DNA from 2 places in the Limnohabitans sp. Rim8 genome. Region 1 is predicted to be linked to the other one. Evidence: predicted binding sites of a transcription regulator. Region 1 holds the regulator's gene; the other holds the start of a gene.
What was found. The regulator NrdR, encoded in region 1, represses ribonucleotide reductase genes. The targets are predictions, from matches to a motif close to CACNANATNTNGTG.
Positions count from the first base shown of each region.

Region 2: a site for NrdR is predicted at 8,113-8,126, ahead of Q1M54_RS12625 (ribonucleoside-diphosphate reductase subunit alpha). Genes of this name have one in related genera too.

Region 1 is NZ_CALPTI020000016.1:7,207-22,787, reverse strand. It holds gene rpiA (ribose-5-phosphate isomerase RpiA) at 1-277, shown strand, start outside; gene Q1M54_RS11380 (AMP-binding protein) at 285-1,820, opposite strand; gene ribD (bifunctional diaminohydroxyphosphoribosylaminopyrimidine deaminase/5-amino-6-(5-phosphoribosylamino)uracil reductase RibD) at 1,893-3,008, opposite strand; gene Q1M54_RS11370 (prepilin-type N-terminal cleavage/methylation domain-containing protein) at 3,108-3,569, opposite strand; gene Q1M54_RS11365 (hypothetical protein) at 3,566-4,777, opposite strand; gene Q1M54_RS11360 (hypothetical protein) at 4,774-5,463, opposite strand; gene Q1M54_RS11355 (type IV pilin protein) at 5,402-5,890, opposite strand; gene Q1M54_RS11350 (GspH/FimT family pseudopilin) at 5,983-6,558, shown strand; gene nrdR (transcriptional regulator NrdR) at 6,572-7,021, opposite strand; gene glyA (serine hydroxymethyltransferase) at 7,034-8,278, opposite strand; ZMP/ZTP riboswitch at 8,332-8,501, opposite strand; gene Q1M54_RS11335 (lytic transglycosylase domain-containing protein) at 8,514-9,095, opposite strand; gene Q1M54_RS11330 (DUF349 domain-containing protein) at 9,688-12,468, shown strand; gene Q1M54_RS11325 (UDP-2,3-diacylglucosamine diphosphatase) at 12,446-13,240, opposite strand; gene Q1M54_RS11320 (peptidylprolyl isomerase) at 13,252-13,758, opposite strand; gene Q1M54_RS11315 (peptidylprolyl isomerase) at 13,763-14,329, opposite strand; gene Q1M54_RS11310 (tetratricopeptide repeat protein) at 14,420-14,926, opposite strand; gene cysS (cysteine--tRNA ligase) at 15,185-15,581, shown strand, end outside.
Region 2 is NZ_CALPTI020000020.1:21,993-37,573, forward strand. It holds gene accC (acetyl-CoA carboxylase biotin carboxylase subunit) at 1-1,250, shown strand, start outside; gene prmA (50S ribosomal protein L11 methyltransferase) at 1,257-2,147, shown strand; gene Q1M54_RS12610 (DUF3426 domain-containing protein) at 2,178-3,023, shown strand; gene Q1M54_RS12615 (histone) at 3,116-3,640, opposite strand; gene Q1M54_RS12620 (ribonucleotide-diphosphate reductase subunit beta) at 3,833-4,975, opposite strand; gene Q1M54_RS12625 (ribonucleoside-diphosphate reductase subunit alpha) at 5,116-8,025, opposite strand; gene ampD (1,6-anhydro-N-acetylmuramyl-L-alanine amidase AmpD) at 8,429-9,010, opposite strand; gene Q1M54_RS12635 (PP0621 family protein) at 9,088-9,324, opposite strand; gene ccsA (cytochrome c biogenesis protein CcsA) at 9,321-10,124, opposite strand; gene ffh (signal recognition particle protein) at 10,202-11,587, shown strand; gene Q1M54_RS12650 (gamma-glutamylcyclotransferase family protein) at 11,608-12,000, shown strand; gene miaB (tRNA (N6-isopentenyl adenosine(37)-C2)-methylthiotransferase MiaB) at 12,015-13,352, opposite strand; gene Q1M54_RS12660 (DUF2889 domain-containing protein) at 13,515-14,099, opposite strand; gene Q1M54_RS12665 (acyl-CoA synthetase) at 14,160-15,581, shown strand, end outside.

The DNA of each region.
Region 1 (15,581 bases):
GGTAGAAGTGATCCCCATGGCCACCGCCCGGGTGATGCGCCAGTTCGCAGCCATGGGCGGCAGTGCGGTGGTTCGCATGCAAGACGGTCAGCCGCTGGTCACCGACAACGGCCAGTACATCGTCGATGTGAAGGGTCTCAAAATCACAGACCCGGTTGCCTTTGAATCAGAGGTCAGCCAGTGGCCCGGCGTGGTCACCGTCGGGGTATTTGCCCATCAAAAAGCCCAAGTGTGCTTGCTGGGCACCTCTGAAGGCGTGAAGACGCTGAATTTTTGAAGGCGTCTCAGTTCAGCCTGAGCCGCAGCTCGGTCTTGAGCACCTTGCCGTAGTTGTTCTTGGGCAAGCTGGCCACGATTTCATAGCGTTTGGGACGTTTGAAACGGGCGATTTCTTGCAGACACAGCGCATCCAGCGCCGCCGTGTCGAGCCTTTGACCTTCAAGAGGCACCACAAAGGCCACCACCACCTCGCCCCATTCGGCATCGGGTGCGCCCACCACCGCCACTTCGGCCACGCCCGGGGCGTGCAGCAATACTTCCTCGATCTCGCGGGGGTAGATGTTGGAGCCGCCGCTGATGATCAAGTCTTTGCTGCGGTCTTTCAGGGTCAAAAAGCCATCGGCATCCAGGCAACCCATGTCGCCCGTGAACAACCAGCCGTTCTGGATGGCATTGGCGGTGGCCTCGGGGTTACGCCAGTAGCCCGCCATCACGCTATCGCCCTGGATCAACACCTCGCCCACCTCCCCTACTGGCAGGTCGCGGCCTTGGGTATCGGTCACGCGGATGCGCACAGGCGTTTGCGCTACCCCCACAGAGGCCAAGCGATCTGCGTAGCGCGGGTGGGTGATGTCCTGAAGGTGATGACGTGACAAGGCTGTGCCCACCATGGGGCTTTCGCCTTGGCCATAAATTTGCACAAAGCGCGGGCCCATGACGCGCAGCGCACGCTGGATATCGGCGGCATACATCGGGGCGCCACCGTACACCACGGTCTTGAACGACTGCCCACAAGCCTCAGTTGACAGTCCAACGGATTCGGCATGGTCCACCAAGCGCTTGACGATGGTGGGCGCCGCAAACATGGACAAAGAACCCAGGTGTCGGCCTAACTCAAACAGCTCCGCCGGATCGAAGCCCCCCGAGGGTGGCACCATGTGCTGGGCGCCGGCCATCAGGTGCGGCACTGCGTAAATGCCTGCGCCGTGGGACATGGGCGCGGCATAAGCGATGCAGTCCAGCGGGCTGATTGCATCCACATCGGTGAAATACGTCAGACCCATGGTCATCAGGTTGCGGTGGGTGATCATCACGCCCTTGGGTCGACCTGTGGTGCCACTGGTGTAGAACAACCAAGCCAGATCATCTGAGGCCCGTTCGTGAATGGGTGTGTCGGCTGCGTTGTCAGCGCCGAGCCACAGCGCATCGGCCTGGTCGCTGTCCACATCGATCACGCGCTCCAGGCTGTGCAAGGTGTCACCGGTCTCGTTGGTGGTGTCGGCCGTAACAAAAGCCCAGCGGGCCTGTGCGTTGTCGATGATCCATTGGGCTTCGCGCATGTGAAGTTTGGCGTTGATGGGTACCACCGCCAGCCCGGCCCACCAAGCCCCAAACATCACTTCCAGGTAGCGCGCATGGTTGCGCATGAACAGCGCCACCCGGTCGCCAGGCTGCAAGCCTGCAGCTTGGAACTGCGACGCCAGGTGCTGGCAGCGTTTGGCCCATTGCCCGTGCGTGGCCACCACCTGCGTGCCCAGAAAAATGGCGGGACGCTCGGGGGCCATGCGGGCTTGGCGTTGCAGCAGGTGGGCGAGGTTCAATTCGGGCTCCGACAAAGAAGAGCTGTCATTGTGGCTTGAGGGGTCAGTTTCAGGCTGTCTCGCCCAGGTCTTTCAGGCTTTGCGCAGCAACACGCGAAGATCGGGACCGATGCGGTCCACGGTGTGGAACGCCAGTTTCACCGAGTCTTTGAGCGCTGTCAGCGCAGGCATGTTGGCCATACCTTGGCCGGGACCGAGCAATTGGGGGGCGGTGTAGATCAGGTATTCGTCCACCAGTCCTCCTCGGATGAAAGATCCGTTGAGTTTGTACCCCGCTTCGACATGCAGTTCGTTGATCTCTCGCCGAGCCAAGTCGCGCAGCATCGCGGCGAGATCGACCTTGCCGTTGGGGCTGGGCTGGTCGATCACGGTGGCGCCGCGTGCGGCAAGGGCTGCGCGTTTTTCGGCTTGCAGTGGGTTGTTGAGGTCGATGGCGGTGTAAATCCAGATCTGGCGTGCTTGCTCGCCCGAGCCTTGGGTGTCCAGCAGTTTGGCGTTCAGGGGCATGTCCAGCTTGCTGTCGACCACCACCAGATGCGGTTGGCGCGGCACATCGAATCCGCGCACGTTCAACTGAGGATCGTCTTCAAGCACCGTGCCAATGCCGGTCAGTACCGCACAGGCGCGTGCACGCCAAGCGTGGCCATCGGCGCGGGCTTCGGGGCTGGTGATCCATTGGCTTTGGCCATTTTGCAAAGCGGTTTGTCCGTCCAGCGAGGTGGCCATTTTCATGCGCACCCAAGGCTGTTCACGTTCCATGCGGCTGAAAAAACCGATGTTCAGTTCGCGGGCTTGAAGTGCGGCTTCGCTTTGCGCATCCAGCAACTCGGTTTGCACCCCTGATGCGGCCAGTCTGGCCATACCTTGTCCAGCGACCAATGGGTTGGGGTCGACCATGGCCAAGACCACGCGGACGATGCCGGCTGCGGCCAGGGCATCGCAACACGGCCCAGTTCGACCATGGTGGGCGCAGGGCTCGAGCGTGACCCAAGCGGTGGCGCCTTGCACACTGTGCCCGTGCTCTGCCGCATCTCTCAGGGCCATGATTTCGGCGTGGGGCCCGCCAGCGCGCTGCGTGTGGCCTTGGCCCAGCACAGTGCCGTCAGGGGCCGTGATCACGCAGCCTACGCGGGGGTTGGGTGAGGTCAGCCACAAGGCTTGGGCGGCCAAAGCCAGCGCCTGCTGCATGGGCGGGGTGGGTGGGATGGGACTTGGGGTTGGGGGCACGGTCGTTGGGTTCAAAAATCAAGAAAAGCGCTTCAGCGCAGTGTCATCAGCGCAAGGGCATCAAGGCGAGGATACGCCAACCCAAGAAGGCAAGGTGCTCACGCTGCTGCGCCAAGAGATCTGTGGGTCCGAATGGGCGCTTGAGTTGGCGTTTAACCCATCTGCTGAGGCACCACTCAATCGTCTGTTGGGCCAAGTCACCTGCACCAGCAGATCGGTGGACTGCCCTCGAGGCAAAATCTGGGCTTGCCGGGTGTAGCGGACGCCCTGCACCACGATGCTTTGCTGCGCCGGACAAGCGGTTGGGTTATGGGCCTGAGCCTGCAGACAATCCATGGCCTCGAGTGCCAGCATTTGGCCCACGGTGTTTTGCAGGTTTTCGGTGGCCGTTTGCTGTGATTTGAGCGAGAGTTGAGCGGCGCCCATCAAACCGATGGCCAAGACGGCTGAGGCGATGAGCGCTTCGACCAAAGCCATGCCTTGCTGCTGTGCAGGCCGCCATGCGCCCCATGAGGGTTTCATGGCGAACCCTCGCTCCAACTGCCGTTGATGCGTTGAATTCGGCGGGCATCGATGCCTTCGGGCCAATTCAAAATATAAGCGTCTCGGCCTTGTGGGGTGGCAATAACCGTGCCCGAGCGCCACTCGGGCATGCCCGATTCAACCACCAGTTGGCCTTCTATTTGGCCGCCTTCCCAGCCGCGCATTTTCTCGTCGTTGCAGCCCGAATCCAGTAACACGCTTCCCATGATGCGCACCCCTGAACCGATGCGAGGACACCGCTGGGCGCAGGCCAGGGCTGAAAACACCAACAAAGCCGGAATCTCAGGGGTGCCCACACTGGTGTGCCAGTCCGCAGGGCTGTCGATCCAATAAATAGAGCGAGGAGGAGAGGTTTGCGCGGTCAGGCCCTTGCGCTCCTGAGCCTGGGACCAAGCTTTCAACTGTGCGTCTTCAATGGAGCCCAACACACTGGCCCAGGCTTTGCGCAGACAAGGGCTGCGCGTCCCGGCTGTGCTGGGGCCAGTGCGGGTGCCCCCGCCAGGCATGCTGACCGTGCGCAGTGCCAGACAGGCGTTTCTCTCTGCCGTGTTGATGAGGCCATTGCCGTTGGTGTCCACCACAAAATGGGTTTGAACCACCGGGGCTTTGGCTGTACCGCTGCAGCTTTCTCCTCGGCTCACCAAGGGGCAGATCCGCAGCTGGGCTCCAAGTGCTTCACTGATGCAGCCTTGAGTGACCACAGCCGCTGGGCTGGCCAAGCTGGGGGCGGGTGCCACGGCGGGCACAAAAAGGCTCTCGCGCATGTGGGCTTGGCTGCCTTGCCCGCTGTGGCTGGCGCTGGCATGCAAGGTGATGACATGAGGCGACATCAGCAAATCGCGCACGGCGGTGGCATGCCCTTGTACCCCCGGCATGTCTGGATGCTCAGCAGTGCCCATATCGCTGCATTGCCAGCCCAAACCCGATACACCAGAGGGGCAGGTCGATTGAATCGCCAACAAGTCCAGCAAAGGCGTGCTCGCGACCGTGCTTTGAGCTTGGGCCAGAACCATGCCTGCAGCCAAGCGCGCTTGTGCGGCGCGCGCGTGGTTGTGGCTGGCGAGTTGGTCGAACAGCACTGTTCGCGCGCTGTACAAACTGGTCAGACTGGCCAACAGCACCAAACCAACGGCCACCATCAAAGTGACAGCGCCATTTTGTCTCGGACAAAAGGGATGAGCGGTCATGGGCAAAACAGCGCTTGTTGGCTGGCAGGTATGTCGTTGCGCAAGTGCACGATTTTGGACAGGGTGATGTGCCGAGACGCATCACTGGGCCATTGGGCTTTGAGGGTCATCTGCACGCTGCGGCGCAGCCAGCCTTGGTGCTGGTCGCATTGCAGTTGCCAGGCCAAGTCGGTGATGTGCACGGTTTGGCTGTGGCTCATTGCCTGCCAATCGCCACTGCTGTTGCAAGATCTTTTGGCTTGCAATGTGGTGCCCGAGAGGCGAAAGCCCATGCATTCGTCGTTGTCTTGCTCCCCGTTGTGGTTTCGGTCGTGGCTGAAATCAATCCAGTTGCCTTCGATGCTGAAGTCCTCGAAGCCATCGCAAAAAGTGTCATCGCAAAGGGTAGGGGAGCGGGTTTCCCAAGCCTTGGCCGTGTATTGGGCTTTGCGCAGTTCGCGCCCCATCCAATCTGCGGCGACGCGCAATTCATGGTTCAGATGGCTGTCTTGCCAGGCCATCCGATGCCCGCGTAAATGCTGGCTCAGCAGACTGCTGCCACCGGTCAGCACGACCAATCCCACCGACAAGCCCACCATCAGGCCCATCAAGGTCTCCCCTTTTTCAACCCTTTTGGCCATGGCGCTAACGTCGCCAGCAGCGCGCCACATCGCTGTCAGGCGATGCGCCTGAGCCAAGCACCACATGGGCACTGCCTTGCCAGCGCAACTGCAAGGGTGTGCAGGGGTGGTCTGCGGCTTGAGCACCTAAGGCAATGGCCTGTGCGGTGAAGGCGTTCGCCGTGCTTTCGACCAAGCGGATGCGGTAATGCCCCAAGGGAGACAGGTCACTCGGCCAACCCAGGGCCTGCAGGGTTTGGGCATGGCTGTCGTGCATGCTGCGCCAACGGGCTTGGTCGGTTTGCAGCTTCAGCAAGGCCGCTTGACCGTCGCTGCGGCGAGCCAGCCGCTGTTGTTCTTGGTAAGCGGGCAGGGCCATCGCGGCCAGTATGCCGAGCACTGCCAGACAAATCAGCATTTCGGTCAAGGTCCAGCCTCGGTTATCGGCCGCTCGAAAGCTAAATGCTTGGGGTACAGAGCTCAGTTTTTGGGGCTTGGCGTTTAACCGTTGCATGGCGTGACCACCTCTTGAGTTGATTCAATTGTGGCTTTTTGTATTCATCTTGTACAGTTTCAGACCACGTTCCCCAAAACTGTTGCCTGAACATGCCGCTTTCCGTGCTGGATTCCGCCTCGCCCCAAAGCCAAACCCATTGGCATGGCTTTACCTTGCTGGAGGCCTTGGTGGCGATGGCTTTGTTGGGGATTTTGGTGGGCTTGGCAGCCCCAACCCTGTCGGGGCTGCAGGCACGTCAGCAGTTGCAAGGCCAAGGAGAGGCTTTTTTGAACAGTTTGGTCTTGGCCCGCTCGGAGGCTTTGCGAAGACAGCAACGGGTGAGCCTTTGCGCTCAAGGCTTGGAAGCCCAATGCGACACGCTGGGTCGCTGGCATCAAGGCTGGCTGGTGTTTGCCGATGCCAACCACAATGGCCTGCGGGATTCAGGGGAAGTGCTGATAGAGGCCAGACCCGCAGTGCCACTTGCCATGCAGGTGGTGGTGAGCAACACGGTGAAAACCTATTTTTCTTATAACGCAGAAGGTCGAAGTGCCAGTGCCAACGGTGCGTTCATGGCCGGAACTTGGCGCTTTTGCAGAGCAGGTTCAAATCAGGGCTGGCAAGTTGTGGTGAACGCACTGGGCCGACCCAGAATTGAGGCTTACGAGGTGCAGCTTTGCTCGTGAGGGCTGAGGGTTGTCAGCGCTGCACTTCGTCCACCAAGGTCTTGAAGGCGTCGATGTCCTCGAAGTTTCGGTAAACGCTCGCAAAGCGCACATAGGCCACTTTGTCGAGTTTTTTCAATTCGCGCATGACCAACTCGCCAATGCGGTGCGATGCCACCTCACGGATGCCCAGATTGAGGAGTTTTTCTTCGATGCGCTCAATCGCCCCGTCCACCTGTTCGATGCTCACCGGTCGCTTGCGCAAGGCCAAGCGCAAGCTGGCCAATAACTTGTCGCGTTGGTAGTCGATGCGCCGGCCATCTTTTTTGACGATGGCCGGAAAGCTGACCTCGGGCTTTTCGTAGGTGGTGAAGCGTTTTTCGCAGGCGCCGCACTGGCGGCGCCGACGTATGAAGTCCCCGTCTTCGGCCAGCCGCGTCTCCACCACTTGGGTTTCGAGGTGACCACAAAATGGGCATTTCATGGTGCGCCTCGATCAACCGTAAACCGGGAAGCGGCTGGTCAGGGCGTGCACCTTGGCGCGCACAGTGGCCAGGTTGGCTTCGTCCAGCGGGTTGTCCAGCACGTCGGCAATCAGGTGGGCCGTGGCTCGAGCTTCTTCGTCCTTGAAACCACGGGTGGTCATGGCCGGGGTGCCAATGCGCACGCCGCTGGTGACAAACGGCTTTTCAGGGTCATTCGGGATGGCGTTCTTGTTGATCGTCATGTGGGCGTTACCCAAAGCGGCTTCGGCCACTTTACCGGTAATGCCCTTGGGCCGCAGGTCCACCAGCATGACGTGGCTTTGCGTGCCGCCACTCACGATGCGCAGGCCGCGCTGCGTCAAAGTCTCGGCAATGATTTGAGCGTTTTTGATGACTTGGGCTTGATAGGCCTTGAAATCAGGCGCCATGGCTTCTTTGAAGGCCACGGCTTTGGCGGCTATCACATGCATGAGCGGGCCGCCTTGCAGGCCGGGGAAGATCGCGCTGTTGATGGCTTTTTCGTGCTCGGCCTTCATCAGGATGATGCCGCCACGGGGACCACGCAAGCTCTTGTGGGTGGTCGAAGTGACCACATCGGCGTGCGGTACGGGGTTGGGGTAGACGCCTGCGGCAATCAAACCCGCGTAGTGGGCCATGTCCACCAAAAAGATGGCGCCGACTTCTTTGGCCACTTTGGCAAAGCGCGCCCAGTCGATGTGCAACGAGTAGGCTGAAGCGCCTGCAATGATCAGCTTGGGTTTGGTTTCGCGGGCCTTGGCTTCCATGGCGTCGTAGTCGATGGCTTCGTTGGCGTCCAAACCATAGGAGACCACGTTGAACCATTTGCCCGACATGTTCAGCGGCATGCCGTGGGTCAGGTGACCGCCTTCGGCCAGGCTCATGCCCATGATGGTGTCACCGGGTTTCAAGAAAGCCAGGAACACGGCCTCATTGGCCGAGGCGCCGCAATGCGGCTGCACATTGGCGGCTTCTGCACCAAAGATTTGTTTGATGCGGTCAATGGCCAACTGTTCGGCCACGTCCACGTACTCGCAGCCACCGTAGTAGCGCTTGCCGGGGTAGCCTTCGGCGTATTTGTTGGTGAGCTGGCTACCCTGAGCAGCCATGACGGCGGGCGAGGCGTAGTTTTCGCTGGCGATCAGTTCGATGTGGTGTTCTTGACGGGCGTTCTCAGATTGGATGGCGGCGTAAAGCTCGGGATCGGTTTGTTCAATGAGTGTGTTGCGGTTGTACATGGCAGTCCTTCGGGTGATGGAACCTTGGCAGGTGACCTGTGAGGGTGACCGACAAGGGCTGCCCAGGCGAACGGCTTGAAACCGTGCCGGGCAAGATGCAATCCAGGCAGGCTGTGCGCTTCCCAGTGGTTCTGGGGCGGTCCAAATTGGCCGCCACGTTCCACGTCAGAGTGGTCTGTTTTGGGTTCAAAACAGGCTCCTATCGCCAGTCGCGCACCCGAGGAGTGTAGCCCAGTCAGTGCCTGAAATTGCTTCCAGTTGGGGTCTGGAGACGGCTGTTTTGTGCCACTTCCATGCTTTTGGATGTGCGTGACATGGTTTCCAGCTGCTGTTGCTTGGCCAATACCCGGGTGGCGTATTCGGCTCCGTTGGGCTGACCAGAGCTTGTGGCATACAGATGCAAAGCCGATTCGACCGAGGTGCTTTTCTCAATGAGCGTTTGAAGGTGACGAGCGCCAACGCGTAAGTTGGTCAAGGGGTCAAACGCTGCCAGGTGGCCTCCAAAAGGTAACAAAGCGCTTTGCTGAGCCAGTGGTTCGATTTGCATCAGGCCCATGCCGCCTTGGGGGCCAGAGGCAAAGGGGTTGAATCGAGATTCAATCGCCATCACTGCCAACAGCAAAGTGGGTGAAATCTGAATGCGATCTCCCAGCGCCCATGCCTCAGAGACCAGGCCACCCAAGGGTTCTGGTGAGAGCTTGTACCTGCGGCTCAACCAAAGGGTGATAGCTTGTTGCTCTTCCGTCAAAGCCACGGTATTTGCAGTATCCAAAGACACTGGGACGAGATCGGCGTGTGCGGCGCTGGGGTGTTCCATTGCTGCGTCCTGCCTAGCGTCAAGCCAGTTGATCAGTCTGTGGCTGGCGCTGTATCGCCAATCGGGCTGGCTCAAAAAAACAAAAACAAGTGCCAAGCCCGCCAAGCCGAGCAGGGCGAAGCCGTGGCGGGTCAAACTCAAAAGACCTTTGTGGAGGTGACTTTCTTGAGGATTCTTTTTCAGTGGGTAGATCACGTTGTTACTCTTATGCCAAGAACTCACCACGCACTCAGGGGCGTTCATTCAAGTGGGTGGATGGGTCGGTGGCCACAAGTGCTGATCACTTGGGCTCAAGCCGCCGTATTGGCGACCATTGCGGGTTATCCCTAGATTTCTGGGATGCGCGATTCTAGGGTAAATAAACTTTTAAATTGGAATATCAATGTGAAATTAAATGTATTTTTTGGAATAAAGGGTATGCGGCGGGTCAATAATCAACAGAGATTGCAAAGGAAAGTGGTTCAACACACGCCGGGCATGAAATACCGGCGAAAATATGCGTTTTATGTCTGTCCAGATCTCTTAGCGCGTGCGCAAGATTTGGTCGAGCGTGTTGCCAGCCCGGCATGCCTTGTGTTTTAAAGCCTTTACCGTGACCAATCCCTCCAAGCCCCTCGATCTCGCCAACCTCGACCCGTTGACTGCCGGGATCTTTCAAGCCACCACCTCGGGCGATCGAAGTGCTCGTTTGCGCGAGTGGCTCCAGACTGGGCCTAACGAAGCCTTGTTACATGAGGTTTACCGTGAGTTGTCGTCCAAAGACAAAGGGGTGGCCAAACAGCTCAAGGAAAAAATTGACGAGATCAAGCGCAGCCACGGACAGGAAGCACTGGCCAGTGATTGGGCCCAAAAAGCGGAGCTGATTTTGTCGGCACCTCGACTCAATATGGCCGATGCATTGGCTTGGCAGCGCGACGCTGCCAAAGCAGGGGCGCCCTTGTCGCGCGAGCCCTTAGCCAGCCTCAAAGTCAAGTTGGTTGAGGTGGTTAAAGGTGTTGAAGACCTGCAACATCAAGTCATGGTGCAACGCGAATCGGCAGTCTTGTTGGCGCAGCGCATCGAGGTCTTGTCGACCAAGCCAATAGCCGAAGCCGAACATGGGCATGCCGGATTGCTAAATGATGTGGCACAGTGGCAAACTCAGGCCCAATCGTTGACTGTCAGTGCCGTTTGGCCGAGCGTTGACCTCAAATACCCCAACCAATTGGATGCCGCTGGTAAGCAGATGCAAGCGGTTTGGGATGGTTTTTCTGCTGCGCTCGCACTGGCGAATCTGGCCTTGTCCGACGCCAGCTCAGCCTTACCACCCGTACCTGTTTGGGCCGACGAGATTCGCCGTCAGCGTGGTGAAGCGGTCCATGCCCCTGCGGTGACCACCTCCAACCCGGTCCAGCCCGGAGCCGAAAAGTCGGATAAAGCGGAAAAAACAGTCAAACCCAAGATTGACCCAGCCCAACGCCAAGCCATGCGGGAGCTGGCGCTCCAAACAGTGACCCACGAGCTGGTAAGCCTTGAAAAACAAATCACCGAAAACCAAGGCGCTGCGCTGCCCGAGGCTTGCATCGCTTTGCGCAACGCACTCAAAACGCATGGCAAAAATCTGGACACCAGTTTGGATGAGCGCCTGCACCTGGCCCTGAAGGCCGCAGGTGATGCTGAGGGCTGGCAGCGCTGGTTGGCCGATCAAGTTCGTCTTGACTTGGTGACCCAAGCCGAAGCTTTGCTGGACGATCACAAAGTACCCACCGTGGGTGGACGCAAGATGCAAGACAAGTTGCGTCAATTGCGTGACGGTTGGAAGCAGATCGACCAAGGTGGCTTGCCCAACCATGCTCTTTGGAAGCGTTTCGATGCAGCATGCAACGAGGCATATAAAGCCGTGCTGGCTTGGCTTGAGCAGATGAAAAAGGACTCGGCCGATCAGCGAGCTCAGCGCGTTGCTCTGATGGACGAAGTCAAGGCATGGACCGCTGCCCATGTCGAAAGTGACGATTGGCGCGCCCAGTTGCGAGCGCTGCACCAGTTTGCCGACCGGTGGCGCAACGCAGGTCACTTGAGCGAAAAAGCCTTTGGCGAAATGCAAAGCCAGTGGAAAGGTATTTTTAAAGCGGCGGCTGCTCGGCTTGAGGCGGCCCAAAAGGCCAGCATCGAGCGACGCCATGCCTTGATTCAGGAAGCCCAAGAGGTGGGTGCTGCCCCTGCCTTGCGCATCGACGCGGTCAAAGCGCTGCAGCAACGCTGGCAGGTTGAGGCGCAGTCGGTGCCTTTGGACCGCAAAACAGAACAAAAATTGTGGGAAGTCTTCCGTGCCCCATTGGACGAAGCTTTTCAGCGCAAAGGCGCTGACCGCCCACAAACTGCTGCCCCGGTCAGTGACCACGACCGTGCTGTCATTGAAGCGTCCAAAGCCCTTGATGCCGCCAATGCGAGTGGCGATGTGTCCCAAATTCGCGCTGCCATGGCCGCTTTAGACGCTGCTTTGCGCGGGCAAGCCTTGCAGGCCAAAGCTGGGCAGTCGGCTCCGGTCTCCGCGCCAGCGGTGCAGGTCGTTGCCGCAGAGCCTGTTCTTGACACAGACAAAGATTCGGCTGCGGAGGATGCTTCCGATGTGGCGCCTGCCGAAGAAGCACAAAATGGCGCTGACCCATCCAAAACGGATGAAGTCAGTGAACAGACGCCAGTGCCAGCCCCAGCGGCTGCGATCAAGCCCGCCAAACCTGTGATCGCGGTTCGTGGTGACGACCGACCTGGGCAAAAGCGTACAGAGGCCCCGTCCGGTCGTGACGGTCGCCGAGACGCACGCCCAGGCGAGCGTGGTGTGCGACCGGGAGCCGACCGTGGCCCTGGCCCCGGCCGTGGCGGTGACCGATTCGCTGACCGTGCGCCGCGTGGCGATTTCCGCGAAGACCGTGGCCCACGTTTGGGTGACGCGGCCTTCCGCGCCCAGCGAGAGGCCATGGAGCGCGCCGAAATGTCGCTGCGCAAACTCGCTGCACAAGCGCATGGCGAAACCTTGACCCGTTTGATGGGGGCATGGCAAGAGCGTCAGGCCGATGCATTGCCGACCTCGCAAGAATTGGGCAAAGCTGTCCCTGCACCGATCCGTCAGGCTTGGGTTCAAGCAGTTGGCGCCGAGGCCAAGGCGCCTGCCGATAACGCGTTGTTGCGCCTTGAAATGGCGGCCGAAGTGCCAACACCCGCCGATCAATTGAATGCGCGCCGTGCACTGCAACTTCAGTTGCTGACCCAACGCAACCAGCCAGGCCCCAAAGAAACATGGGCCCAAGATGTGGCACAGGTGTTGTCCGGTCCTCATGAAGAGGCGACAGCGCGTCGTTTGCAAAACGCGCTCAAAAACCTTTTGCGTTCGTGATGTCCAGGCGGCGCAAGCCGCCTGATTGATCGAGCCGCAAGACTTGAGCCCTGAGGGGTTCGTGGTCGAGCGACCAATCGCTCAACACATGCCGCATCCCCGTGCCCAGTGGATGGTCAGCGGGTTGGTGCGTATGGCCATGCACCAGAGTGTCGGCTGCCGCTAGGCTCAACCAATTCAAGGCCATGGTGGGGTCTGCATCCGCGTATAACTTTTGCGAGTTTTTCTGTGTCTCGCTTTGGGCACGCATAGCGCGCGCCAAAGCCACTCTCTCGGCCAGGGGTTTGGCTAAAAAATCCTGTTGCCAAGCATCTCCCCGGACTTGCTCGCGGAAGGCTTGGTAATCCACATCCCCTAGACACAATGCATCGCCATGGCTGAGCAAAATTTGTTTCGCACCCCATTCAAGTACGCAGGGGTCACTGAGCGCATGCATGCCACAGCTGGATAAAAAGGTCGATCCCACTAAAAAGTCACGGTTGCCAGGCATGAAAGCCAGATGCATCCTGTGAGCAGCTTGGCGTAAAACTTCGGCGCAGGATGCCAAAAATGGATCTTGCTCCACGGCATCGTCTCCCACCCAAACCTCAAAAAGGTCGCCCAGGATGAACACCGCATCTGCAGTGGTGCTGGCCATGTAGTCACGCCAGGCTTGAAAAGTGGTTGACTCGGAAGCCTGCAAATGCAGGTCCGAGATCAAATCCACGGTTTGCCATGCCTGTGGCGCAGTCAGCTTGCCAAAGATCGGCGAGGTGGTGCGCGGGTCAGACATGGCTCAAACCCTCAAAGGGCAATGGCTTTTTCGATCACGACGTCGTCTTTGGGCACGTCACCGTGACCGCCGCGGGTGCCGGTTTTCACGCCCTCAATCTGGTCTACCACTTCGGTGCCCTTGACCACTTTGCCAAACACGGCATAGCCCCAGCCTTGCATCGAGGGGGCGGTGTGGTTCAAAAAGTCGTTTTTGGCAACGTTGATGAAGAACTGTGATGAAGCAGAGTGGGGCGCCGAGGTGCGGGCCATGGCCACGGTGTACTTGTCGTTTTTCAGGCCGTTGTTGGCTTCGTTTTCGATGGTGGCATCTGTGGGTTTTTGGCCCATGCCGGGCTCAAAACCACCGCCTTGGACCATGAAGCCGGGAATGACTCGGTGAAAAATCGTGTTGTTGTAGTGGCCCTTATTCACATAAGCCAAAAAGTTTTCGGTCGACTTGGGGGCTTTTTCAGCGTCCAGTTCGAGGGTGATGACGCCGTAGCCAGTGATGTGCAGTTCGACTTGTGGGTTGCTCATGGTGTTACTTCAACAAAGTGATGGTTTGAATGACGACCGGCGTGCGTGGCACATCGGTCGGGAAGGGGCCGCCTGCACCCGTGGGCGTGTTGCGGATTTTTTGGAGCACGTCCATACCAGACGTGACTTTGCCAAAAACGGTGTAGCCGAAGCTCTGAAAACTGGGGTCCAAAAACGCGTTGTCCACCACGTTGATGAAAAACTGCGAGGTGGCCGATTGCGGATCGTTGGTGCGGGCCATGGCCAATGTGCCGGTGGTGTTTTTCAGGCCCGCAGCCAGGGCTTGTCGGCCCTCATGGGCCACTGGTGCGCGGGTTTTCTTCTCACGGTACTGGGCGTCATAGCCGCCGCCTTGCACCATGAAGCCCGGGATCACGCGGTGAAAAATCGTCCCGTCGTAGTGTTTGTCGTTCACGTACTGCACAAAGTTGGCCACAGTTTTAGGGGCTTTGTCGGCGTACAACTCGGCTTCAATGTCACCCATGGAGGTGGTGATCCGGACTTTGCTCGTGGGCGCTGGGGTAGGTGCTGGGTTTTGAGCCCAAGAGGCAACGGGCGCAAGCAAACCCATGGCGAGCAAAACGCCGGTCAAGCGACGGGAAGAATTCAAGAAAGTGGTCATAACGTTGAAGGGATGTCGGGCAGATCGGACGAGGCCAACTCAGGGTGCTTTCAAAACCTGTTGGGTGTTCGCTTGTTTGTTTTGCAGGCGTTTTAAGGAGGGGGTCAAGCTGAGCGCTTGTCCATAAGCTCGGGCCGCCAATGCCAAATAGAGGTCGCCCATGTTTTCAAGGGCCAAAGCGTAATCCGGGCGGGCCTGAACGGCAGCCTGCAATGACAGCAAGGCCTCTTCATGTCGGTTGGCTCGAGCCAACAATGCCGCAAGGTTGTTATGCGGCTCGGGCAACTCAGGGAAAGACAAGGTCAAGGCCCGCAAGGTGTCCATGGCCGCTTGGGTTTGTCCCAATCCTGTCTGGATGTGGCTGAGCAAAAGCCGCATTTGCGGATCGGTTGGTGTGGTTTTGAGGCGGGATTCCGCAAGAGCCTGTGCGGGCTGCCACTGACCGCTTTGGACCAGCGCGTTGACTTCGGTGTAGATGTCTGCTCTTGCACTGGCACCCAAGGTCCAGAAGGTGCAAAAAGCCATCAAGGTCAGCCAAGTACGCATGCGAGCCCGAAAAGTTAGTGGTGTGTGCCTCAAATGTCAAGGAGGCAAAACCTGACTCCAAAAGAGCGTCTGGCGCCAAGGCACGGGGATATACTGAGCGGCCATTGTAACGGAGCACCCTGATTTTTTGGTTGCCCCAAACCCTCATCAGTTCCGCGTTCGCAGACTTCACCAGAGCATTTGGGTGCAGATCCGCCGAATTCATAAGGGCTGTTCGCGATCCGTGCGGATTTTGACCGCCACTTCATTTCATCAAACATGAGTTTGCGCATTTTCAACACGCTCAGCCGTGCTGTCTCTGAATTTTCAACCGCCGAGCCCGGTCATGTGCGCATGTACGTGTGCGGCATGACCGTGTACGACCTGTGCCATCTGGGCCATGCTCGCTCGATGATCGCGTTCGATGTGGTTCAACGTTGGCTCAAAGCCAGCGGCTACCTGGTCACTTATGTGCGCAACGTGACCGACATCGACGACAAGATCATCAAACGTGCCCTGGAGAATGGCGAAACCATCCGTGGCTTGACCGACCGCATGATCGAGGCGCTGCACCAGGACGCCGACGCGCTGGGCATTGAGCGGCCCCAACACGAGCCCCGTGCGACCGACTACGTGCCCCAGATGCTCAGGATGATTGGCACGCTGGAGCAAAATG
Region 2 (15,581 bases), on a different contig from region 1:
AGGCCGACAAAGAGGCCAAGTACGTCAAATTGGCAGAAGAAGCGGTTTGCATTGGGCCCGCCTCGTCAGCTTTGAGTTACCTCAACATGCCGGCCATCATTTCGGCAGCTGAAGTGACCGATGCAGAAGCTATCCACCCTGGCTATGGTTTTTTGAGTGAAAACGCCGATTTTGCGGAGCGGGTGGAAAAGAGCGGTTTCCAATTCATCGGCCCCACACCTGAATCCATTCGCATCATGGGCGACAAGGTCTCGGCCAAACAGGCCATGATCCGGGCTGGCGTGCCCTGTGTGCCTGGTTCTGAGGGTGAGTTGCCCGACGACCCGGTACAGGTGCGGCGCATTGCCAAGTCTGTGGGCTACCCGGTCATCATCAAGGCCGCAGGCGGTGGCGGTGGCCGCGGCATGCGTGTGGTGCACACCGAGGCTGCATTGATCAATGCGGTGCAGATGACCAAAGCGGAAGCCGGTGCGGCTTTTGGCAATCCTGCGGTCTACATGGAAAAGTTTTTGCAAAACCCACGTCATGTTGAAATTCAAATCATCGCGGACAAGCACCGCAATGCGGTGTACTTGGGTGAGCGCGATTGCTCGATGCAGCGCCGTCACCAGAAAGTGATCGAAGAAGCGCCAGCGCCTGGCATTGCCCGCAAGTTGATTGACAAGATTGGCGACCGCTGCGTTGCCGCTTGCAAGAAGATCAATTACCGGGGCGCAGGTACCTTCGAGTTCCTCTATGAGAACGGTGAGTTTTATTTCATCGAGATGAACACCCGTGTGCAGGTGGAGCACCCGGTGACCGAGTGGGTCACGGGCGTGGACATTGTGAAGACCCAGATCATGGTGGCTGCTGGCGAAAAACTGCCTTTCACACAGCGCCAAATTGAGATTCGCGGCCATGCGATCGAATGTCGGATCAATGCCGAAGATCCGTTTAAGTTCACACCCTCGCCCGGTCGCGTCACCTCATGGCATATGCCTGGTGGGCCAGGTGTTCGGGTGGACTCTCATGTGTACAACAACTATTTTGTGCCACCCAACTACGACTCCATGATTGGCAAATTGATTGTGCACGGCGATACGCGCGAACAAGCCTTGGCCCGCATGCAAACTGCTTTGAACGAGACGGTGATTGAGGGTATTCACACCAACATTCCACTGCACCGAGAGTTGATGGTGGATGCCAAGTTCATGCAAGGCGGTACCAATATCCATTATTTGGAACACTGGCTGAGCCAGCGCAAACGCTGATCACATATGTACGAACTGAGCCTGTTGTGTCCCGAAGACCGGGTCGATGTGTTGAGCGATGCGCTCGATGCGCTGGATGCCTTGAGTGTTTCCGTTGAGGACGCGGACGCCCAAACACCCGCTGAGCAGGCTTTATTTGGCGAGCCGGGCATGCCGCCACCCAAAGACGGTTGGCAGCGCTCCCGCATGGTGGCTTTGTTCGCACAAGAAGCTGCAGCCAAAGAAGCCGCTGTTTTGCTCTCAGCGCAAGATTTTTTTGAAGATTGCCAGTTGCTAGGGGTTCAGACGCTCGAGGACCAAGATTGGGTGCGTTTGACGCAGTCGCAGTTTGCACCGGTCGAGGTCACCTCTGATTTCTGGATTGTTCCAACTTGGCATGAGCCACCTGCGCAAGCCCGTCAGATCATCCGGCTTGACCCGGGCTTGGCTTTTGGCACGGGCACTCACCCGACCACCCGCATGTGTCTGCGGTGGATTGCACAGAATGGTGTGCAAGACCAACGTGTTTTGGATTACGGTTGCGGTTCCGGTATTTTGGCGATCGGTGCGGCCAAGTACGGCGCTACCGACATCGATGCCGTTGATATCGATGAAGCAGCTGTGATCGCCACCGATTTGAACGCAGTCGCCAACCATGTGGTTTTGCGAGCCGGACTGCCGGACAAGGCCCAGGGCCAATACCAAACAGTCTTGGCCAACATTTTGGCCACACCGCTACGGGTTCTGGCACCTCTGTTGTGCGCCCATGTGGCGGCCGGCGGATCCTTGGTTTTGGCCGGTATTCTGGAACGTCAAGCTGACGAGTTGAAGGCTGCCTATGCCCCTTGGATTCTCCTCGAAGTGAGCGATACCCAAGACGGCTGGATATTGATGACAGGTGTGTCCCACCCAGCATGACAGCGGTCTGAGGCTGACTACAATCGTTCCATGACCAGGATCATTCGTTGCCCCTCTTGCGCTACTGTCTACGCATTAGATGCGGCTCAAATCCAAGCCGCCCATGGTTGGCTTCGCTGCGGAAAGTGCCAAGAGGTTTTCAATGGCACGGGTTTGGATGTGCCGGCCTCTCCGGTTCTGCTGGCGCATGCCTCTGACAGATTGGGTGCCCAAGCCACCGATCCAGTTTTGGCCCAGCCGGTCAGCCGAGTGGCGTTGGATGATCTTTTGCTGAGAGAGGACCGTTCGGGTCCCGCTTCAACACTCGACCCTGGTGTCAGCGCTGACTTGATGGACTTTTCTGAGGCGCTGGCCACATTCAAACCACAAGTTCCAACGCATGAGCCCTCCGTGCGAGGGCCTGAAGAAACAGGTCCAGCGCCAACGCGTTTGTTGCAGTACGCCACAGCGGCAGCCTTGGCTTTGTTGTTGATGGGGCAATTTTTCTTTTTCCAGCGTCACGCCATGGCTGCTTTGTGGCCCAACAGTCAGCCTGTTTTGGAAAGCTTATGTCGCCCACTTCATTGCCAATTGAAGCCTTGGATGAACGCTAAAGCCTTGGAGATTGAGGGCGCGAGTTTTGCGCAAAGTGGTCAATCATTCGTGTTGAATTGGTCGCTTCGCAACACGGGTCCCTTAACCGTGGCCACGACGTCCTTGGAGTTGACATTGCTGGACGGGTCCAATAACCCCGTGGCTCGTCGCATTTTCTTGCCTGACGAAGTGCAAGCGCCGGAGACTTTGTCACCAGGCCAAGTTTGGAATGGGTCCCTGACTGTCAGAGTCGATCCTTCACTGGTGTTCAGCCACTACCGGTTATTGAACTTTTATCCTTGAGTTATAGCGACCTGACTCGTGACGATCATTCATTGAAAAAGCCCACCACTGTTGCCAGTGATGGGCTTTGTGGCTAACGCCAGACGGTTGAATCAGGGCTTGGCGGCCGAAGGGAACGGCCAGGCAGCTTGTGGATTCAAAGTCGTTTGTGCAGCAGGGGCAGTAGGGGCAGCGGGTGCTTTGGATGCCTTCTTTGCTGCTGGTTTTTTGGCTGCTTTTTTCACGACCGCTTTTTTGGCAGCTGGCTTCTTGGCTGCAGTTTTTTTGGCTGCTGCTTTCTTAGCGGGGGCTGCTTTTTTGGCGGGGGCTGCTTTTTTAGCCGCTGGTTTTTTGGCTGCGGCTGCTTTTTTAGCGGGCGCTGCTTTTTTAGCTGCTGGCTTTTTGGCTGCGGCTACTTTTTTAGCAGGTGCTGCTTTTTTGGCGGGCGCTGCTTTTTTAGCTGCTGGCTTTTTGGCTGCGACTGCTTTTTTGGCAGGAGCAGCTTTTTTAGCTGGCGCAGCTTTTTTAGCGGCTGGTTTCTTGGCTGCAGCTACTTTTTTAGCGGCAGGTTTCGCGGCCGAAACGGCCTTCTTTGCGGGAGCAGCTTTTTTTGCCGCTACTTTTTTTGCAGTTGCCATGATTTTCTCCTTGATCAAGTTGAGAACTCAACGGAAAGGGAACGCTTGGTGCTTGTTGGATTGCACAAAGCGATCCATGGCGCTGAGCAAGAACTCAACACCATGAACACAGAAAAGCCACAACGCGCATGGCCCGAAGGCAATGCGGTGTGTGGCTTGAAGAGAGGGCGCATTGAGGGGGTGTTCAGAAGATCAATCCCAGGACAAAGCCCCACCGGTTTGGTACTCGATGACTCGCGTCTCGAAGAAATTTCGCTCTTTCTTCAAGTCAATCATTTCGCTCATCCATGGGAATGGATTCTCTTCATTGGGGAAGAGCGCCTCCAAACCGATCTGAGTGGCGCGGCGATTGGCAATGTAACGCAAGTAGCCTTTGAACATGGAGGCGTTCATGCCCAATACGCCGCGTGGCATGGTGTCCTCGGCATATCGGTATTCCAATTCAACCGCATGCAAGAACAATTCTTTGATTTCAGCTTTGAACTCGGCGGTCCACAGCTGTGGATTTTCATGCTTGATGGTGTTGATCATGTCAATGCCGAAATTGCAATGCATGGATTCGTCGCGCAAAATGTACTGGTACTGCTCAGCAGCACCCGTCATCTTGTTTTGGCGACCCAAGGCCAAAATTTGCGTGAAACCCACGTAAAAGAACAGGCCTTCCATCAGGCAAGCGAAAACGATCAAAGACTTGAGAAGCGTCTGATCGGATTCTTGTGTGCCGGTCTTGAAGTTGGGATCCATGATCACGTTGATGAACGGGATCAGGAACTCGTCCTTGTCACGGATGGATTTGACTTCGTTGTAAGCGTTGAAGATTTCGCTTTCGTCCAGACCCAATGACTCGGTGATGTATTGGTACGCGTGGGTGTGAATCGCTTCTTCGAAGGCTTGGCGCAGCAAAAACTGGCGGCACTCAGGTGCTGTGATGTGGCGGTAGGTGCCTAATGTGATGTTGTTGGCCGCCAAAGAGTCTGCGGTGACAAAGAAACCGAGGTTGCGCTTGACCATTCGGCGCTCGTCTTCGGTCAGACCGTTGGGGTCTTTCCACAAGGCGATGTCGCGGGTCATGTTGATTTCTTGCGGCATCCAGTGGTTGGCGCAAGTGGCCAGGTATTTTTCCCAAGCCCATTTGTATTTGAACGGCACCAACTGGTTGACGTCGGTCTGGCCGTTGATGATGCGCTTGTCTGCTGCATTCATGCGACGAGGCGCTGCTGTTGTGGAACCAGAAGTCGAGGACGGCGATGCCATGGCAGCAGAGGCGTCTGCGCCAGAAAATGGAGGCATTGCGGGTTGCAAAGCAGGTTTGACTTGATCGTCCCAAGAGAGCATAAAAATTCCAGTTCTTAAATTATGAAAGCTTGCCAACAAATTGCAAAGCAGTGATGCGTTTTATGACGAACAACCCACAAGAAGTGTTGTGCTATTGCATCGCATTTGGCCAATCACAGCCAAGTGCGATGCGTTTCAAATCACTGACAAGCCTCGCAGCTCACATCGTCAATGGCCACAAACTTGACGTCGGTTGCTGGCGATGTGCTCATGGACGCTTGAGACGCTGCTGCTGCAGATTCCGCGGCGTTCATGCCTGAGGATGACACGGCGTTGTGCGAGCCCGCATTCACCGTAGATTTTTCAACTTGCGTGGCGCTGGATGTGCGCAGGTAATAGGTGGTTTTAAGACCACGCAGCCAAGCCAGTTTGTAGGTATCGTCAAGTTTTTTACCCGATGCGCCAGCCATGTAAATGTTGAGAGACTGGGCTTGGTCGATCCATTTCTGGCGACGCGCTGCAGCTTCTACCAACCAAGTGGTTTCGACTTCAAAGGCGGTGGCGTACAGCGACTTGATTTCTTGGGGCACACGGTCGATCGGGCGCAGTGAACCGTCAAAGTGTTTCAGGTCCATGACCATCACATCGTCCCACAGGCCCAAGCGCTTGAGATCACGCACCAAGTAGCCGTTGATCACGGTGAATTCGCCCGACAAGTTGGACTTGACCGACAAGTTGCCAAAGCAAGGCTCGATGGAGGCGTCAACCCCGATGATGTTGGAGATGGTGGCCGTAGGCGCAATGGCTACACAGTTGGAATTGCGCATGCCGTCGGAGGCGATTTTTTGGCGCAAGGCGTCCCAGTCGAGAGTGGATGAACGGTCAACCTCCACATAACCACCGCGCTCACGCTCCAACAGTTTCAGCGTGTCCAAAGGCAAGATGCCTTGGTCCCACAAAGAGCCTTTGTAAGTGGCGTATTGGCCGCGCTCTTTGGCCAACTCAGTGGATGCCCAGTAGGCGTAGTAGCAAATCGCTTCCATCGATTGGTCCGCGAATTCCACAGCAGCCTGAGACGCATAAGGTGTGCGCATCTCGTACAGTGCGTCTTGGAAACCCATCAAACCGAGCCCCACAGGTCGGTGGCGCATGTTGGAGTCACGGGCCTTCTTGACGGCGTAGTAGTTGATGTCAATCACGTTGTCCAACATGCGCATGGCAATCGTGATGGTTTTCTTCAACTTGTCGTGGTCGATCACTTTGCCGTTCGCGCCGTCCTTGAGGTGGCGCGACAGGTTCACTGAGCCCAAGTTGCAGACGGCGGTCTCGGTGTCGCTGGTGTTGAGCGTGATCTCGGTGCACAAGTTAGACGAGTGCACCACGCCAACGTGCTGCTGGGGTGAGCGCACGTTGCAAGGGTCCTTGAAAGTGATCCAGGGGTGGCCGGTTTCGAACAGCATGGACAGCATCTTGCGCCACAGGTCGGTGGCTGGGATGGTTTTGCTGGGCTTGATCTCGCCGCGCTCTGCTTTTTGTTCATAAGCCACATAGGCTTTTTCGAATGCCAGGCCGAACAGGTCGTGCAGATCGGGTACGTCTGAAGGCGAGAACAAGGTCCAAGTGCCTTTTTCCATGACTCGGCGCATGAACAGGTCAGGAATCCAATTGGCCGAGTTCATGTCGTGCGTGCGGCGGCGGTCATCGCCGGTGTTCTTGCGCAACTCCAGGAACTCTTCGATGTCCAGGTGCCAGGTTTCAAGGTAGGCGCAGACCGCGCCCTTGCGCTTGCCGCCCTGGTTGACCGCGACAGCGGTGTCGTTGACCACCTTCAGGAACGGCACCACACCTTGTGATTCGCCGTTGGTGCCTTTGATGTGGGCGCCCATGGCACGCACGGGTGTCCAGTCGTTGCCCAAACCACCCGCAAATTTAGACAGCAAGGCGTTTTCCTTGATGGCGTCATAAATGCCGCCCAAGTCGTCGGGCACGGTGGTCAGGTAGCAGCTTGAAAGTTGCGAGCGCAAAGTACCGCTGTTGAACAAGGTGGGCGTAGACGACATGAAATCGAACGACGACAGGACCTCGTAGAACTCGATGGCGCGGGCTTCACGGTTGATTTCGTTGAGGGACAAGCCCATGGCGACGCGCATGAAGAAAGCCTGCGGCATCTCGATGCGTGTTTTGCGCACGTGCAAGAAGTAGCGGTCATACAGGGTTTGCAGGCCCAGGTAATCAAATTGCAAATCACGTTCGGGCTTGAGGGCTGCGGCCAATTGCTTCAGGTCGAATTGCAGCAGCTTTTCATCGAGCAGGTCGTTTTCAACCCCTTTTTTGATGAACTGAGGAAAGTAGTTGATGTACGCCTCGGCCATCTGGCTCTGAGGTACTTCCTTGCCCAAAATCTCCTTGGCAATGGTGTGCATCAGCAAACGGGCGGTCACGTAGGTGTAATCCGGGTCTTTTTCGATCAGGGTGCGCGACGCCAAAATGGACGCCTTGTAAACCTCTTCCATGGGCACGCCGTCGTACAGGTTGCGCATGGTTTCGGCGACGATGGGTTCGGGGCTCACATCTTTGCCCAAGCCAGCGCAAGCATTGACCATGAGTGATTTGAGGTAACCCAGATCAAGGACGACGCGTTGGCCGCGGTCGATGACGTGTAACGCAGGTTCTTGGGTGGCCTGCGTGGATTGTTGAGTTTGCTGGGCACGCTCTTGGGTACGGCGCTCACGGTAAAGCACATAAGCGCGCGCTACCTCATGGTTGCTGCTGCGCATCAGGCCCAACTCGACTTGGTCTTGCACGTCTTCGATGTGAAACGTACCGCCGCCAGGACGTGAGCGCATCAGTGCGCGAACCACGTTTTGTGTCAATTCTTCGACCACTTCTCGCACGCTGGCCGATGCGGCACCTTGTGTGCCGTGCACAGCCAAAAAGGCTTTCATCAGGGCTACTGCAATTTTGCTGGGCTCAAAAGGAACGACCGCACCGTTGCGACGAATGATTTGGTATTGGTTCAGGCTTTGCGTGGAGGGTTGGCCCGCACGGTCAGACATGGGCTGGTTCATCAGGCCAGATGCAGAAGATGAAACGTTGAGTTCTGTTTGCATGGTTTTTTTCTAATTTGTGGTCTGTTTTAGGGCGTTAACAAGTGCTTGAGCCTGGTTGTAACTTCAATTGTCAAAATTTGTTTCAGACACTATATCTGGTGTCTGCGACCCTTGCAAGCCACTACAGGTAGTGTACCGATGCTTTTTGAGCGCTGGCGAGCCATGGCTGGAAAACAGGTCGTTGAGAGTTTTTTTATAAGCTGAAAAAAGTCACTGCAAACGCTTTGAAAACAGCATTTTTGGACGCAAAGCCAATAACGGTGTGGCCTTGGACAAGCTTTGTCCTTCAATCGCTTTTAAGAGAAGGGTTTTGACTTTTGAAGTTGACCATTGAAAGTCATGGAGCCGCCCCACAAATGTAAAAAGTTGAAAAATATTTTTTTCCAACTGTGGCTTTAAATTCCTAGGGAAAGTACGAATCCGGGAATTTCAATAGCTGTTTAAAGCGTTCCCAAGCAAAACCGGGCCCGGGGTCTTGCTTGCGTTCAGGAGCCACGTGTTCATGCCCTGCCACATGGGCAATGGGGTAAGGGCCTCGCAAGTCTTGGCAAAGGCGTGCCAGTTGCAGATATTGTGCTTCTGTGAAGATATCGCCTTCCAGGCCCTCCAGTTCAATGCCGATGGAGTCGTCGTTGCATTGGGACCGTCCACGGTACTCGGACTGTCCGGCATGCCAAGCCCGGTCGTTGGCGCTGACAAACTGGATCAAGGCGCCATCTCTTCGAATGAAGAAATGAGCGGACACCTGCAAGCCCCTCATTTGCGAGAAATAAGGGTGAGCGTCCCAGTCCAGTTGGTTGGTGAACAGGTCTTGTACCTCTTGACCACCATATTGGCCGGGCGGCAGACTGATCGAGTGGATCACCACCAAATCAATGCATGCTCCTTTGGGTCTGTCGCCAAAGTTGGGGGAGTCCATCCGCTGCGCCGGCGCATACCAACCATCCTGCCAGAGCGCGGTGGGTTCATCGGACGGAAAAGACATGGTGTCTCCGTTCAAGGATGGTCAACGCCGCTGACAAAAAATTCTGCAGCATGGACGGAGGAGCAGACCAACAGGGTTCAAGCAGGGTTACGGTCCAGAGCAGCTGCCCGGTGCTCGGTGCTGCAGTACAGGCCTTTTTCCCCGGTGACAGCTTCTTCTTGCGGTAAATGAAGCCCGCAATGGGCGCAGCCCACCATGTTGGCGGGGCCAGCGGGGGGCGTCGCCTTTTCGGCGGGTGGGTTGACGGCTCTTCGGCTGCGCTTGAAAGCCCAAATCGCGGCCAATATGACCAGCAGCCAAATCAGGTATTTCATACAGCGCGCCCAATCAAGACTTCCAAGACAAACCGCGAACCTGCGTAAGAAAGCAACAACAAACCTGCGCCGATGTAGAGCACCCGCACGGCGCGTCGACCACGCCATCCCCATTGGCTACGGCCCACCAACAAAGTGGCGAAAGTCAGCCATGACAACAAAGCGAACACCCGTTTGTGATCCCAACGCCATTCGGTATGACCTTGGCCATAGAGGGCTTCACCAAACAGGGCGCCGGCGACCAAGGTTGCCGTCAGCAGCAAAAAGCCAGCAGTCACAAAACGGAAAGTCAGGCGCTCCAGCGTCAACAAAGGCAAGCCGCTGGACCCTTCGTGCGCTTGGCGAATGTCTTGCTCGGTGCGGGTCATCATCCAGGCATGCACCACAGCAGCCGCAAACATGCCGTAGGCCGACAAACCCAGAGCAAAGTGCAAAGGCAGCCAAGCCGAGGCTTGGCTGGTCAGCAGCGTGCCCGGAAAGAACCAAGCCAGCGCCACGGTGACAGAACCCAAACAACCCATTGCCCAACGGGCTTTGAATTTGGGGAAAAACTGGGTCTCGATCATGTAAGCCGTGACCACCAACCAAGCGGTGACCGACAAAGCTGGCGCAAAACCGAAGCGCACGGGGCCCATCAGGAGGGCCAGCAAACTGACGGCATGCATTGCCCAAGCCAGCCAGAGTAGGCGGCGGGCATGCACATCGCTCAGGCGACTGGGCACCAGGGCGGGCAAAGCATAGGTCAATGCTGCCAATGCCGAGAAGGGCAGCGTCCAGAAAGGCGCACTCGCTAAAATCATGGAGCCGAGTTTAGCCTTTCGGGCGCAGTCACTGGGGCTTCGCCATCACGCTGAACCGGTTTTTTCTGGATTCCCCCATGGCCTCCGCCCTGACCGACAAACTTTCACGCCTCGTCAAGACCCTCAGCGGACAGGCCCGCATCACCGAATCGAACGTGGCGGACATGCTGCGCGAGGTGCGCATGGCTCTGCTGGAGGCCGATGTGGCCTTGCCGGTGGTGCGTGACTTCATTGCCCGTGTGAAGGAAAAAGCCCTGGGCCAAGAGGTCATGGGCTCACTCAAGCCCGGTCAGGCCTTGGTGGGGGTGGTCAACCGCGAGTTGGCGGCCACCATGGGCGAGGGCGTGTCGGACATCAACCTGGCCGCACAGCCGCCCGCCGTGATTCTGATGGCCGGTCTGCAAGGTGCCGGTAAAACCACCACCACCGCCAAGCTGGCCAAGCACCTGATCGAAAAGCGTAAAAAGAAAGTGTTGACGGTCTCGGGGGACGTTTACCGTCCCGCCGCGATTGAGCAGCTCAAGACTGTAACTGCCCAAGCAGGGGCCGAGTGGTTCCCCAGCTCGCCTGACCAAAAGCCAATCGATATCGCGCGCGCCGCCATTGACTACGCCCGCAAGCATTTTTTTGACGTGTTGCTGGTCGACACCGCCGGTCGCCTGGCGATTGACGAAGCCTTGATGGCGGAGATCAAGGCGCTGCACGCTGAATTAAAGCCTGTTGAAACCCTGTTTGTGGTGGATGCCATGCAAGGTCAGGACGCGGCCAACACTGCCAAGGCGTTCAGCGACGCCTTGCCGCTCACCGGCATTGTGCTGACCAAGCTGGACGGCGACTCACGCGGTGGAGCTGCTCTGTCGGTGCGCCAGATCACGGGTGTGCCCATCAAGTTTGCCGGTACCAGCGAAAAGATTGACGGCCTCGAAGTCTTCGACGCCGAGCGCCACGCGGGCCGGGTGCTGGGCATGGGCGACATCGTGGCCTTGGTCGAACAAGTCACGGCTGGTGTGGACATGGAAGCCGCACAAAAGCTGGCGTCCAAGGTCAAAAGCGGTGGCAGTTTTGATCTGAACGACTTTTTGGCGCAGATCCAACAGATGAAACAAATGGGCGGGTTGTCCAGCTTGATGGACAAATTGCCCAGCCAGCTGACGGCCAAGGCCGGATCCATGGACATGGACAAGGTCGAAAAAGACATTGGTCGCAAGCAAGGCATCATCCACAGCATGACGCCGCAAGAGAGGAAAAAACCTGAGTTGATCAAAGCCACCCGCAAGCGCCGGATTGCAGCGGGCGCGGGCGTTCAGGTGCAAGACGTCAACCGCATGCTCAAGGAGTTTGAGCAGATGCAGGACATGATGAAAAAAATGTCCGGCGGCGGCATGATGAAGATGATGAAACGCATGGGTGCCATGAAAGGCATGATGGGCGGCGGCGGGGGCTTCCCCGGCATGCCGCGTTGATCACCTCAGGCCATCTACAGATGACTTACCTCTTTATTTACGGCACCCTGATGCCTGGTTTGCGCTTGGAAGCCGAAATGCATGGTGCCCGCTTCATCGGCCCTGCCCAAGTGCCTGGCCGCTTGTTCGACCTTGGGCGTTACCCCGGCTTGCTGCCAGGAGAAGGCCACGTCACGGGCGAAGTCTATGAAGTCAATGACGCACACCTGGCTCGTCTGGATGGGGTGGAAGGCGTGGTGCCCGGTGACCGCGCCGAATCACACTACTGGCGAGAGCTGGTGTCGGTGGTCAGTGGTCCGCTGCAAGGCCAGCCGGTGCAGACCTATGTGTACAACCGCCCGATGGAGGGCTGCACACCCATACCGCATGGCGACTACCGCCGCTACATCCGCGAAGTCGGGCGCGAATCCTGAAACCCCCCAGCTGATCAGTCCTTGATCACCAACTCGCCCCGCAGGGAGTGCGACAGGCCTTGCGTGATGCGCACATCGGCCATCTGACCGATCAGGCGGTCCATGTTCGGGCCGCCGGGAAAGTTGACCACCCGGTTGCACTCGGTGCGGCCGGCCAATTCGGCGGCGTCCTTGCGTGAAGGGCGTTCCACCAAAATGCGCTGCACCGTGCCCACACGGCTGTCCCCAATGCGCTGCACGTTTTCTTCGATGGTCGCTTGCAGGTGGTGCAGGCGGCGCAGCTTTTCGGCGTGTGGCGTGTCGTCGTGCAGGTTGGCCGCAGGCGTGCCGGGCCGGGGGCTGAAGATGAAGCTGAAACTCGTGTCAAAACCCACATCGGTGATCAGCTTCATCATCTTGTTGAAGTCGTCCTCGGTCTCTCCAGGGAAGCCTACGATGAAATCGCTGCTGAGCGACATGTCGGGGCGGATCGCCCGCAGCTTGCGGATCGTGCTCTTGTATTCCATGGCGGTGTAGCCGCGTTTCATGGCCATCAAGATGCGGTCCGAGCCGTGTTGCACCGGCAGGTGCAGATGGCTCACCAGTTTGGGGATCTTCTCGTACGCGTCAATCAACCGCTGTGTGAACTCGTTGGGGTGGCTGGTCACGTAGCGGATGCGCTCGATGCCCGGCATGTCGGCCACGTACTCCAGCAGCAGTGCAAAGTCGGCGATGTCTGCCGTGTTGCCCATCTTGCCTCGGTACGCGTTCACGTTCTGGCCCAGCAGCGTGATCTCTTTCACGCCCTGTGCGGCCAGCCCGGCCACTTCGACCAGCACATCGTCAAACGGGCGAGAGACCTCTTCGCCCCGGGTGTAAGGCACCACGCAGTAGCTGCAGTATTTGCTGCAACCTTCCATGATCGACACAAAGGCGGTGGCGCCTTCCACCTTGGCGGGCGGCAGGTGGTCGAACTTTTCAATCTCGGGGAAGCTGATGTCCACTTGCGGGCGCTGCTTGCGCTCACGTTCGTTCAGCAATTCGGGCAGGCGATGCAGGGTCTGCGGGCCAAACACCACGTCCACATAAGGCGCACGCTTGATGATCTCGGCACCCTCCTGGCTGGCCACGCAACCGCCCACACCAATCAGCACGCCCTTGGCTTTGAGGTGCTGCACCCGGCCCAGATCGCTGAACACTTTTTCTTGCGCCTTCTCGCGCACCGAGCAAGTGTTGAACAAGATCAAATCGGCCTCATCCACATCTTGTGTGGGCTCATAACCCTGTGCTGCGCCCAGCACATCGGCCATCTTGTCCGAGTCGTACTCGTTCATCTGGCAGCCAAAGGTTTTGATGAAGACCTTCTTGCTCATGCGGCCTCCATGGCGTTAACGGAGGGAATGAAGTCAAGGCGAAGCAAAGCACGCCCAAATAGGGCCAAAGTGCAGCGGTTCATGGTGTAGATCCAGAGGCTGTGTAAAAGAAAAGCGCAGATGCGCTTTGAAGGTGGCAGATTATCGCAGGCGTGCTCCTGCTCAGTTTCCGGTGCCCTCCATCGCCTTCGGCTTGAAAAACATCGGATACGCCCTTTGTACCGTAGGGCTGTCATAGGCCCAGCTGTGGCATTGACCCAGGAAATACGGCGCTTGGGTCATTTCGGGGTGGGGCTGGCCTGCCAGTTCGCGGCGCTGCCATTGGCCTGAAGGCAGGGTCTGGTAAGCGGCGGTGGCCATATTGAACAACATTTCTCGCAGGTGGGTGCAGCCCTCGGTGCCGCCCACATGCTGGTTGATGACCTTGCGCCAGCCCGGGCCCATGGTGCAGCCGATGAGCTTGTGCATGCCGTGTGGCGCGCCGACGCATTCGGGATGGGGAATGTTGTCCATGGAGGTCGCGATGTCCTGGATGACCATCTTGTTGTCGAGTGTGACGCGGATTTTGAGGTTATGGATCGGCTCATCCCCTGGGAAAAGCCGTTCGTTGGGCACCTGGAAGCCGAAGGTCTTGACGTCGGTCAGCTGCGCTTCGATGTCCCACAGGCCGTCTTCGCGGTCATAGCCTTGGTACACCACGGTGCGCGTGTGTGACAGTTTGCGGGGAGAGGGTGGGGGAAGTGCCAATGGAAATCTCGCGGGTCTGATGTTCAATCTGCTGATCATATCGATCCAGGAGTCCTCAGCATGTCCGCCACCCTTCACCCCGCCGTTCGCCGCCAGACCATTGCCGATGCTTTGCGCCGCACCGCGGTCCGTTTGCCTGCTAAAACCGGTATCGTGTGCGGTGCAACGACCTGGACCTATGCCGAATTCGATGCGCTGGTGACGCGCCTGGCAGCAGGCCTGGCCCGCATGGGCGTGGCCGAGGGTGAGAAAGTGGCGGTGCTGGCCCGCAACTCGCACGGTTTTGCCGCTTTGCGATTTGCGCTGGCCCGCCGAGGCGCGGTCATGGTGCCGATCAACTTCATGCTCAAGTCTGAAGAAGTCGCCTACATCTTGCGGCACGCGGGTGCCAAAACCTTGGCCACCGACAGCGGCCTGGCCGAGCTGGCGCAGGCCGCCAGCAAGCTGGATACGAAAGTCGAGCAGTTCATCTGGCTGCCCTCCGAAGACCCGAGCCAGCCGGTGGCGGGCATGCACAGTTTTGACACGCTGGCCGCCTGCCAAGAAGAGCTGCCCGATGTGCAATTGGGCAGCTACGACGTGGCGCAAATTGTCTACACCAGCGGCACCGAGTCCTCGCCCAAAGGTGCACAGCTCACGCACGATGCGGTGCTGTGGCAGTACGTCAGCTGCGTGATCGATGCCGAAATTGCCGAGGCCGATGTGGCCCTGCACGCGCTGCCGCTCTACCACTGCGCCCAGCTTGATGTGTTCTTTGGCCCGGCCATTTACATGGGCAGCACCAATGTGATCACGGCCAAGCCCACGCCCGACAACCTGCTGCCGATGCTCGAAAAGTTCGGCATCACCAGTTTTTTTGCGCCGCCCACGGTTTGGATCGCGTTGCTGCGCTCGCCTTTACTGGACCCGGCCAAGCTTGTCCAACTGGCCAAAGGCTACTACGGTGCGTCCATCATGCCGGTGGAGGTGCTGAAAGAGCTGGCAGCACGCCTGCCGAATGTGCGTTTGTGGAACCTGTACGGCCAAACCGAAATTGCGCCATTGGCCACCATGCTTGGCCCAGAAGACCAGCTGCGCAAACCCGGCTCGTGCGGCAAGGCGGTGCGCAACGTCGAGACCCGCGTGGTGAACGACGCCATGGAGGACGTGGCCGTGGGCGAAGTGGGTGAGATCGTTCACCGCTCGCCACACCTGATGCTGGGCTATTTCCACGACGACGAGCGCACGAAAGCTTCGTTTGAGGGCGATTGGTTCCACAGCGGTGATTTGGGGCTCATCGACGAGGAGGGCTACATCACCGTGGTGGACCGCAAGAAGGACATGATCAAGTCCGGTGGCGAAAACGTGGCCAGCCGCGAGGTCGAAGAAATGATCTACCGCCTGCCGCAAGTCAGCGAGGTGGCGGTGATCGGCTTGCCCGACCCCAAGTGGGTCGAGGCCGTGACGGCGGTGGTGGTGGTCAAGGTCGGGCAAACGTTGGAC